3 regions of the Enterobacter sp. JH25 genome follow, and region 3 is predicted to be linked to each of the others. Evidence: predicted binding sites of a transcription regulator. Region 3 holds the regulator's gene; each other region holds the start of a gene.
What was found. Region 3 encodes PurR, which represses purine synthesis genes. Its sites were predicted from a motif close to CANGCAAACGTTTGCNTG; they were not measured.
Positions count from the first base shown of each region.

Region 1: gcvT (glycine cleavage system aminomethyltransferase GcvT) is a predicted target of PurR. The motif match lies at 1,846-1,863, and genes of this name have one in related genera.
Region 2: tusA (sulfurtransferase TusA) is a predicted target of PurR. The motif match lies at 1,030-1,047, and genes of this name have one in related genera.

Region 1 is NZ_CP091319.1:3,750,404-3,753,679, reverse strand. It holds gene ubiH (2-octaprenyl-6-methoxyphenyl hydroxylase) at 1-309, shown strand, start outside; gene ubiI (FAD-dependent 2-octaprenylphenol hydroxylase) at 322-1,524, shown strand; gene gcvT (glycine cleavage system aminomethyltransferase GcvT) at 1,922-3,016, shown strand; gene gcvH (glycine cleavage system protein GcvH) at 3,040-3,276, shown strand, end outside.
Region 2 is NZ_CP091319.1:4,369,349-4,372,624, reverse strand. It holds gene L2Y28_RS21080 (DcrB family lipoprotein) at 1-199, opposite strand, end outside; gene L2Y28_RS21075 (7-cyano-7-deazaguanine/7-aminomethyl-7-deazaguanine transporter) at 272-937, opposite strand; gene tusA (sulfurtransferase TusA) at 1,107-1,349, shown strand; gene L2Y28_RS21065 (TRAP transporter substrate-binding protein) at 1,584-2,555, shown strand; gene L2Y28_RS21060 (TRAP transporter small permease) at 2,568-3,077, shown strand; gene L2Y28_RS21055 (TRAP transporter large permease) at 3,088-3,276, shown strand, end outside.
Region 3 is NZ_CP091319.1:1,898,595-1,901,870, reverse strand. It holds gene L2Y28_RS09080 (MFS transporter) at 1-693, opposite strand, end outside; gene L2Y28_RS09075 (YnhF family membrane protein) at 854-943, opposite strand; gene purR (HTH-type transcriptional repressor PurR) at 1,241-2,266, shown strand; gene punR (DNA-binding transcriptional activator PunR) at 2,282-3,193, opposite strand.

The DNA of each region.
Region 1 (3,276 bases), 1.9 Mb from region 3:
CTGCACCCCATCGCCGGGCAAGGCTTTAACCTTGGCCTGCGCGACGTGATGAGCCTGGCTGAGCTACTGGCGCAGACGTGGAGCGAACAACAGGATTGTGGCGCATACTCAGTGCTTAGCCATTACCAGAAACGACGTCAGGCGGACAAAGCGGCGACCATTGGCGTTACCGACGGTTTAGTCCACCTGTTTGCCAATCGCTGGGCACCGCTGGTTGCGGGTCGCAACCTTGGGCTGATGGCGATGGAACTGTTCATTCCGGCACGTGACGTGCTGGCGCAGCGGACCCTGGGTTGGGTCGCGCGTTAAGGAGTAATCACCGTGCAAAATGTTGATGTCGCCATTGTCGGCGGCGGAATGGTAGGACTGGCGCTGGCCTGTGGTTTACAGGGCAGCGGCCTGCGCGTGGCGGTGCTTGAGCAAAATGCGCCGCAGCCTGTGGCGCAGGATGCACCGCCGGAGCTGCGCGTCTCGGCGATCAATGCCGCCAGCGAAAAGCTACTGACGCACCTTGGCGTCTGGTCTGAAATCGTGGCGCTGCGTGCCAGCTGTTACCATGGCATGGAAGTGTGGGATAAAGACAGCTTCGGCCATATCGCGTTTGACGATGAAAGCATGGGCTACAGCCACCTTGGGCACATCGTTGAAAACGCGGTGATCCACCACGCGCTGTGGCAAAAAGCGCAGCAGTGCAGCGACGTCACGCTGATCGCACCGGCGAAACTTCAGCAGGTGGCATGGGGCGAAAACGACGCGTTTATCACTCTTGAAAGCGGCGACATGCTGACCGCGCGGCTGGTAGTGGGTGCCGACGGCGCCAATTCCTGGCTGCGTAACAAAGCGGATATTCCGCTGACCTTCTGGGATTACCGTCATCACGCCCTGGTTGCCACAATCCGCACCGAAGAGCCGCATGGCGGCGTGGCGCGCCAGATTTTCCACAATGATGGCATTCTGGCCTTCCTGCCGCTTGCCGATCCGCATCTCTGCTCCATCGTCTGGTCTTTAGAGCCGGAGAAAGCGCAGCAGATGCAGGAGGCGACGCCGGACGCCTTTAATCAGGCGCTATGCGTGGCGTTTGATAACCGTCTGGGCCTGTGCACGCTTGAAAGCGAACGCCAGGCGTTTCCGTTAACCGGTCGCTACGCGCGTCAGTTTGCGGCGCACCGTCTGGCGTTGGTGGGGGATGCGGCGCATACGATTCATCCGCTGGCCGGGCAGGGGGTGAACCTCGGCTTTATGGACGCGGCCGAGCTGGTTGAAGAGCTGCGTCGTCTGCATCGGGAAGGTAAAGATATTGGTCAGCATCTGTATCTGCGTCGCTACGAGCGCAGCCGCAAACACAGTGCGGCGATGATGCTGGCGGGTATGCAGGGCTTCCGCGAGCTATTTGCCGGAGCGAACCCGGCGAAAAAACTGCTGCGCGATATCGGCCTCAAACTGGCCGACACCCTTCCCGGCGTCAAACCGCAGCTTCTTCGTCAGGCAATGGGCCTTAACGATCTTCCCGACTGGTTACGTTAATCTCGATCCCCGTCACACTTTATTTTCCCGGCCTTCGCGCCGGGGAAATCTCCTCGTTTGAAATAATCTAATTTCACGTCATTTTTCGCATTAGAAAATCTAATCTTACTATTTTTATGTTACGGAAATTCGGCCCGTTTTTCCGCACGAAATATCACCATCTGCTAAATCCTGTTAGCTCGATGTTAATTTTATGCGGGTTTAATCGCATTTTACCAGTGAATAACTCTGTAGGCTTTTCAGCGATTTTTGGTCATAAGCTAATGTGATGACCCGTTTTACCTTATGGTTAACCGCCGGTTTCGGTGGTAAGTTCAGGTAAAAGAGAACGTTTGCGTCGGCCCTCGATCGCGAGGTCGACACCGGGTTTCACGGTGAATTTTTCAACGAGGAAAAGATGGCTCAACAGACTCCTTTGTACGAACAGCACGTGTTATGCGGCGCCCGCATGGTGGACTTCCACGGCTGGATGATGCCGCTGCACTACGGCTCGCAGATTGATGAGCACCACGCGGTGCGCACCGATGCCGGTATGTTCGACGTGTCTCATATGACGATTGTCGACCTGCGCGGAAGCCGCACCCGGGAGTTTTTGCGTTATCTGTTGGCAAACGACGTCGCCAAACTAAAAACGTCGGGCAAAGCGCTCTATACCGGCATGCTTAATGCCTCTGGCGGTGTGATTGACGACCTCATCGTCTACTACTTCACCGAAGATTTCTTCCGCCTCGTTGTAAACTCCGCCACCCGCGAAAAAGACCTCTCCTGGATTTCCCAACACGCTGAACCTTACGCCATCGACATCACCGTTCGTGACGATCTGTCGCTGATTGCGGTGCAGGGGCCAAACGCCCAGGCGAAATCCGCGTCTCTGTTCAGCGACGAGCAGCGCAAAGCAACCGAAGGCATGAAGCCGTTCTTCGGCGTGCAGGCGGGGGATCTGTTTATCGCCACCACCGGCTACACCGGTGAAGCGGGCTACGAAATTGCAATGCCAAACGAAAAGGCCGCCGATTTCTGGCGTGCGCTGGTGGAGGCGGGTGTGAAGCCTGCGGGCCTGGGCGCGCGCGATACGCTGCGTCTGGAAGCGGGGATGAACCTCTACGGTCAGGAGATGGACGAAGGCGTCTCACCGCTGGCGGCCAACATGGGCTGGACCATCGCGTGGGAACCGGCTGACCGTGATTTTATTGGCCGTGAAGCGCTGGAGATGCAGCGCGAGAAGGGCACTGAACAGCTGGTTGGCCTGGTGATGAAAGAAAAAGGCGTTCTGCGCGGCGAGCTGCCGGTGCGCTTCACCGATGCTGATGGCAATCATCGCGAAGGCGTGATCACCAGCGGAACGTTCTCCCCGACGCTCGGCTACAGTATTGCACTGGCACGCGTGCCAGCGGGGATTGGCGAAACGGCGGTGGTGCAGATCCGCAACCGCGAAATGCCGGTCAACGTGACCAAACCGATTTTTGTTCGCGCCGGTAAGCCGGTCGCCTAACTATTTTTATCAGGAGAACTTCAATGAGCAATGTGCCAGCAGAACTGAAATACAGCAAAGAACACGAGTGGCTGCGCAAAGAGGCGGACGGCACTTACACCGTTGGGATCACCGAGCACGCGCAGGAACTGCTGGGCGACATGGTGTTTGTTGACCTGCCGGAAGTGGGCGCAACCGTGAGCGCAGGCGACGACTGTGCGGTGGCGGAATCCGTTAAAGCGGCCTCTGACATCTACGCTCCGGTGAGCGGTGAAATTGTT
Region 2 (3,276 bases), 2.2 Mb from region 3:
TGCCCAGCTTACCGCTCTGATCGGTCATGTCCGCGGGCAGAGAGAAACTGAGTTTGCCATCCATCAGGCTCACCGGCTGACCGGTGGCGTTGCTTTCTGCTGACGCGCCCTGAGCAGGCGTTTTGGTGTCGCTGTTATCACAGGCTGCAAGGCCAACAACCAGCAGGCCAATCCCGACATATTTAACCAGATTGCGCATTGACTTCTTCCTTTCGATAAACGGCCATAGCGGCTCATTCGTTCATCTTATCACAACTGATAAAGCGAACCCTTAACCTGCCTGCAATGCGGAGATTTCAGATTTATCTGCCAGTCTTTTCAGCAGCATATTCAACAGCACGCCGTACATCGGCAGGAAGAAGACCAGGCTGATAAGCACCTTAAAGGCGTAGTCCACCAGAGCGATTTCCATCCAGTGTTCTGCCATGAAGGCGTCCGGGCTGCGCCAGAAGGCAATGAAGAAGAAGGCCAGCGTATCGCTCACGTTACCGAACAGCGTGGAAGCCGTTGGAGCCATCCACCAGCGATGGTTCTGACGCAGGCGGTTAAACACGTGGACATCGAGGATCTGCCCCAGGGCATAGGCCATAAAGCTGGCGGCGGCAATACGCGCGACGAACAGGTTGAAGTGCGTCAGCGCTTCGAAGCCCTGCCAGCTTCCCATGTAAAACAGCGAGGAGATGGCGTAGGAGACAAACAGTGCCGGGATCATCACCGCAAAAATAATCCGCCGCGCCAGCGGTGCGCCAAAAATACGCACGGTTAAATCCGTCGCGAGGAAAATAAACGGGAAACTGAACGCGCCCCAGGTGGTATGGAAACCAAAAATGGAGATGGGGAGCTGTACCAGATAGTTACTGGAGATGATCACCAGCAGATGAAATAGCGAAAGCCAGAACAACGCCTTGACGCGCTGCGATTGTGTAAAGGAGTTCATATTGTACCTTTTTGATTAATATTTGGGGTGAGGGAACCCAATAAAGCCGCCGCATGATACTGCTTTAACGACACTTTGCAATGGCTAATTTTCACGCAATCGTTAACCTGGTTTGCATTGGCGATAGCGGGGCGTAAACTACATCCGTTTTTACCTGAACGAGAAGAACATGACCGACCTGTTTTCCAGCCCAGACCACACGCTTGATGCTCAGGGCCTCCGTTGCCCGGAGCCGGTAATGATGGTGCGTAAGACCGTCCGTAACATGCAGAGCGGCGAAACGCTGCTGATCGTCGCCGATGACCCGGCTACCACCCGTGATATCCCCGGCTTTTGTACCTTTATGGAACATGAGCTGGTGGCGCAGCAAACCGAGACCTTGCCGTACCGGTATTTGATTCGTAAGGGGTAAGTGCGGCCTGACGCCCGGCGGCGCTTCGCTTGCACGGGCCTACGGGTGTAGTAGGTCGGGTAAGGCGCAGCCGCCACCCGACAAGTACTCATCACAATTTCGAACCATCGTTTCAAAATTTCGCGCTTTTTGTGAGGCGCTTCACCCTCCTTTTTCCAGCCGTAGTCTAATTTTTAAACGTCAAAAACTAAAACATCGTTTTAACGCTTATTTCACTACCCTGGAGTTGACTCAATGAAAACGACCCTCAAGCCGTTACTGGCTGCTCTGTGCCTGTCTGCTTTTGCCTGCACCGTTTCTGCCCAGACCATCAAAGCCGCCGATGTGCATCCTGAAGGCTACCCGAACGTGGTGGCGGTTCAGCAGATGGGTGAAAAACTCAAACAACAAACCGATGGCAAGCTGGAGATTAAGGTCTTCCCCGGCGGCGTGCTGGGGGATGAAAAGCAGATGATTGAGCAGGCGCAGATGGGGGCGATAGACATGATCCGCGTCTCTATGGCGCCGGTTGCCGCCATCCTGCCGGATATCGAAGTGTTTACGCTGCCCTACGTATTCCGCGATGAAGACCACATGCACAAGGTGATCGACGGGGATATCGGCAAGCAGATTGGCGACAAGCTGACCGCCAACCCGAAATCGCGCCTGGTCTTCCTCGGCTGGATGGATTCCGGCACCCGCAACCTGATCACCAAAGAGCCAATCGTTAAACCGGAAGACCTGAAAGGGAAGAAGATCCGCGTCCAGGGTAGCCCGGTGGCGCTGGCCACGCTGAAAGCGATGGGGGCGAACTCGGTGGCGATGGGCGTCAGCGAGGTTTACAGCGGCATGCAGACCGGGGTGATCGATGGCGCGGAGAACAACCCGCCAACCTTTATCGCCCACAACTACATGCCGATCGCCAAAAACTACACGCTGAGCGGCCACTTTATCACTCCGGAAATGCTGCTCTACTCCAAAGTGAAATGGGACAAGCTCAGCGCTGACGAACAGCAAAAGATCCTGACGCTGGCCCGCGAAGCGCAGTTCGAGCAGCGCAAGCTGTGGAATGCGTATAACGACCAGGCGCTGGCAAAAATGAAGGCTGGCGGCGTGAAGTTCCACGATATCGACAAAACGGTGTTCATCAAAGCCACTGAGCCGGTGCGCGCGCAGTATGGCGACAAGCATCAGGATCTGATGAAAGCCATCGCTGACGTTCAGTAATCCGGAGTACGTATGTCCGAACTCTACCTGAAGTGGATGGACCGTCTGTACCTGCTCGCAATGGTGGTGGCGGGTCTCTCGCTACTGGTGATGACGATTGTGATCCCCATTGGCATCTTCTCTCGCTATGTGCTCAATCGCGGCGAATCCTGGCCGGAGCCGATCGCCATTATCTGCATGGTGACGTTTACCTTTATCGGCGCGGCGGTGAGCTATCGCGCCGGGTCGCATATCGCGGTCAACATGCTCACCGACCGCCTGCCCGCGTCGCTGCAAAGAGTATGCGCGCGAGTGGTGGATCTGCTGATGCTGCTCATCTCCGGCCTGATGTGCTGGTACAGCTACTGGCTTTGCGTCGAGCTGTGGGAGCAGCCGGTGGCGGAGTTTCCGCTCCTGACCTCCGGCGAAAGCTATCTGCCGCTGCCTGTCGGGTCGGCCATTTTGATCCTGTTTGTGCTTGAACGCCTGCTGTTTGGCTCGCAGGAAAACCGTCCGGTCGTGCTGATCGGCAATCACAGTTAAGGGGTGAACAATGGATGCTTTTGTTTTGTTATTCACCCTCGCCATTTTGCTGGCGCTGGGGATGCCGGTGGCCTTCGCCGTCGGCTTAAGCGCCGTGGCGGGCGCGCTGTGGATTGACCTGCCGCTGGAGGCGCTGATGATCCAGATCACCAGCGGGGTCAATAAATTTACCCTGCTGGCAATCCCGTTCTTCATTCTT
Region 3 (3,276 bases):
AATGTCGTGCAGCACCGGGGAGATATAGGTGTAGAGCGTAAACATCGCCCCTGCCCCCAGCACCGTGGTGAGCAGCGCGGACAACACCTGAGGACGCATCAGCACCGCCAGCTCTTTACGTACTTCCGGACGTTCTCCCGCACTTCCTTTCGGCAGCGAGAAGAACAGCGCGACCATCGCGACCACGCCCAGTCCGGCGGTTGCGAGGAAAGACATACGCCAGCCGATGGCTTCTCCGAGCCAGGTGGCAGCGGGAACGCCGCCGATATTAGCGATGGTGAGGCCCATAAACATAGTGGCTACCGCGCTGGCCTGCTTATGTTTTGGCACTACGCTTGCGGCAACAACCGAGCCCAGCCCGAAGAAAGCGCCGTGGTTCAGGCTGGTCAGAATACGGGAAAGCATCAGCGTGGTGTAATCCGGCGAAATCGCGGAAAGCACATTTCCGAGAGTAAAAATTGCCATCAGGAAAATCAGCGCATTGCGTCGCGCGCGGTGCGAAAGCAGCAGCGTCATCAGCGGTGCGCCCACCATCACGCCGATCGCATAGGCGCTAATCAACATACCGGCCGCAGGGATAGAGACGTCCACACCCCGGGCGATAACAGGCAATAACCCCATCGGGGAGAATTCAGTGGTGCCAATCCCAAAGGCGCCAATCGCCAGGGCCAGCAGGGGAAAATTGATTTTCATGAAAAGACTCCGGATACCGTGCCGTTACCCGGCACAGACTAAGAAGGCAAAAGCATGACATCAATCACAAAAAATGAGAAGTTAACATTTTGGCAAAAGATTTTTGCCGGAGAGGTAACAATAGCGGCAAGGGAGGGAGAAGACTCTCCCTCCACCTAAATCAGTGCAGCGCAGCGGTTAAACCACCCGCAACAATCAGGGCAAGAACAACAATGGTGGTAAACAGCGAAAACTTCAGATCGGTACTCATCAATTTTTCTCCTTTTATTCACCCTACGAAAAGTGAGCTTGCTCATTTTTACACAGTTCAGGTCAAAAATCTTCCAGGATTTAAACGGATATCCACTTTACCTCTTCCCCTTTTCATCAAGATAGGACAAAATTCCACGCTAAATTTATTAGCGTACCGGCCACTGACCCCCTCCTGACGTCCTGTGTCGTTTTCCCGGCGTGTCGCAACTCATGTTTGCGTAATAAGGGTGAGAGAAGGCAAACGTTTACCTTCAATTTTTTCAGGAGCTTAGGATATGGTCTGGAGTGACATTTAATGGCAACAATTAAAGACGTAGCAAAACGCGCAAACGTTTCCACTACAACCGTATCACATGTTATTAACAAAACGCGTTTCGTCGCAGAAGAGACGCGTAATGCCGTTTGGGCGGCAATCAAAGAACTGCACTACTCGCCAAGTGCGGTCGCCCGTAGCCTGAAGGTTAATCACACCAAATCGATTGGCCTGCTGGCCACCAGCAGTGAAGCGGCTTACTTTGCTGAAATCATCGAAGCCGTTGAAAAAAACTGCTTTCAGAAAGGCTATACCCTGATTCTGGGCAACGCGTGGAACAACATTGAAAAACAGCGCGCTTACCTGTCGATGATGGCGCAAAAGCGCGTCGACGGCCTGCTGGTCATGTGTTCTGAATACCCTGAGTCGGTGCTTTCCATGCTGGAAGAGTATCGCCACATTCCGATGGTAGTGATGGACTGGGGCGAGGCGCGCGCAGACTTCACCGACTCTGTTATTGATAACGCCTTTGAAGGCGGCTACATGGCCGGGCGTTATCTGGTAGAACGCGGGCATCGTGAAATTGGCGTGATCCCGGGCCCGCTGGAGCGTAACACCGGTGCTGGCCGTCTGGCCGGTTTCATGAAAGCGATGGAAGAGGCGCTGATTACCGTGCCAGAAAACTGGATTGTCCAGGGCGATTTCGAGCCGGAGTCGGGCTATCGCGCCATGCAGCAGATCGTCTCCCAGCCGCATCGCCCTACCGCTGTGTTCTGCGGCGGCGATATCATGGCAATGGGCGCGCTCTGCGCGGCGGATGAACTCGGCCTGCGCGTTCCGCAGGACATCTCGGTGATCGGCTATGACAACGTGCGCAACGCCCGTTTCTTTACCCCGGCGCTGACCACCATTCACCAGCCGAAAGATTCGCTGGGTGAAACGGCCTTCAATATGCTGATGGACAGGATCGTCAACAAGCGAGAACAGTCCCAGTCCATTGAAGTCCACCCGCGCCTGATTGAACGCCGTTCCGTTGCCGACGGTCCGTTCCGCGACTACCGACGTTAATCTCTACGGGGCCAGCTACGCTGGTCCCCGCAACCACTCCCGGTTCAGCGTTTCGCTGTCTCCCAGATAATCCAGCAGCCAGGCCATGGCGGGCGAGACGTCGTTTTGCTGCCACGTCAGACAGCATGCAGCATCCGGGAAAGGGTTTTCCAGCGTCAGAGCCACCCACTCTCCCGCGTCGATGCGCGGGCGCGCAAAATGCACCGGCACCATGCCAACGCACAGCCCCGCGCTCAGACAGGTGGCTGACGACTCCCAGTCCGGCGCAACCACGCGGCGCTGATTATCCAGCAGCCAGGTAATGCGCTTGGGCAGCGAGCGGGAGGTATCTTCCAGCACCAGCGAGGGCCAGTTGCGTAAGGTGTCATCACTCAGCGGCCCGTCCAGCGCCGCCAGCGGGTGATCGCGCGCGACCACGCAGGTCCAGCTCAGCATGCCCATGTCGCGAAACGCGTAGCGCCCGCCAACCGGGATCGCCTGGGTTGCACCAATCGCCATCTCCGCCCTGCCGTCCGCCAGCGCATCCCATACGCCGTTGAACACTTCCTGCGACACACGCAGTTCGACGTCGGAAAAATGACGATAGAAATCGACGATCATCTGCCGGGTCCGCTCCGGCTTAACGATGTTATCCACCGCGATAGCGAGATGCCCGCGCCAGCCGTTGGCGATCTGCTGGCACTGCTCACGGGTGATCTGCATTTTTTTGATAACAGACCGACCTTCCTTCAAAAACCACGCGCCGGCAGGCGTGAGCTCCACGTCGCGATGACGCCGCTCGAACAGCGGGACTGCCAGCCACGCTTCCAGCTGGCGCACCGTATAGCTGATAGCCGAGGGAACGCGGTGCAACTCCTGGGCGGCACCGGTAAAGCTGCCGTTACGCGCCACGGCATCAACCACTTCAAGGGAATAATCTGACCACATCTTTAGCCTGCAAATTTTTTGAATGCACCCACCAAATATTAGCGTTTCACAAGCCGCTTTGCACTCCCTACACTCTGCGCCAA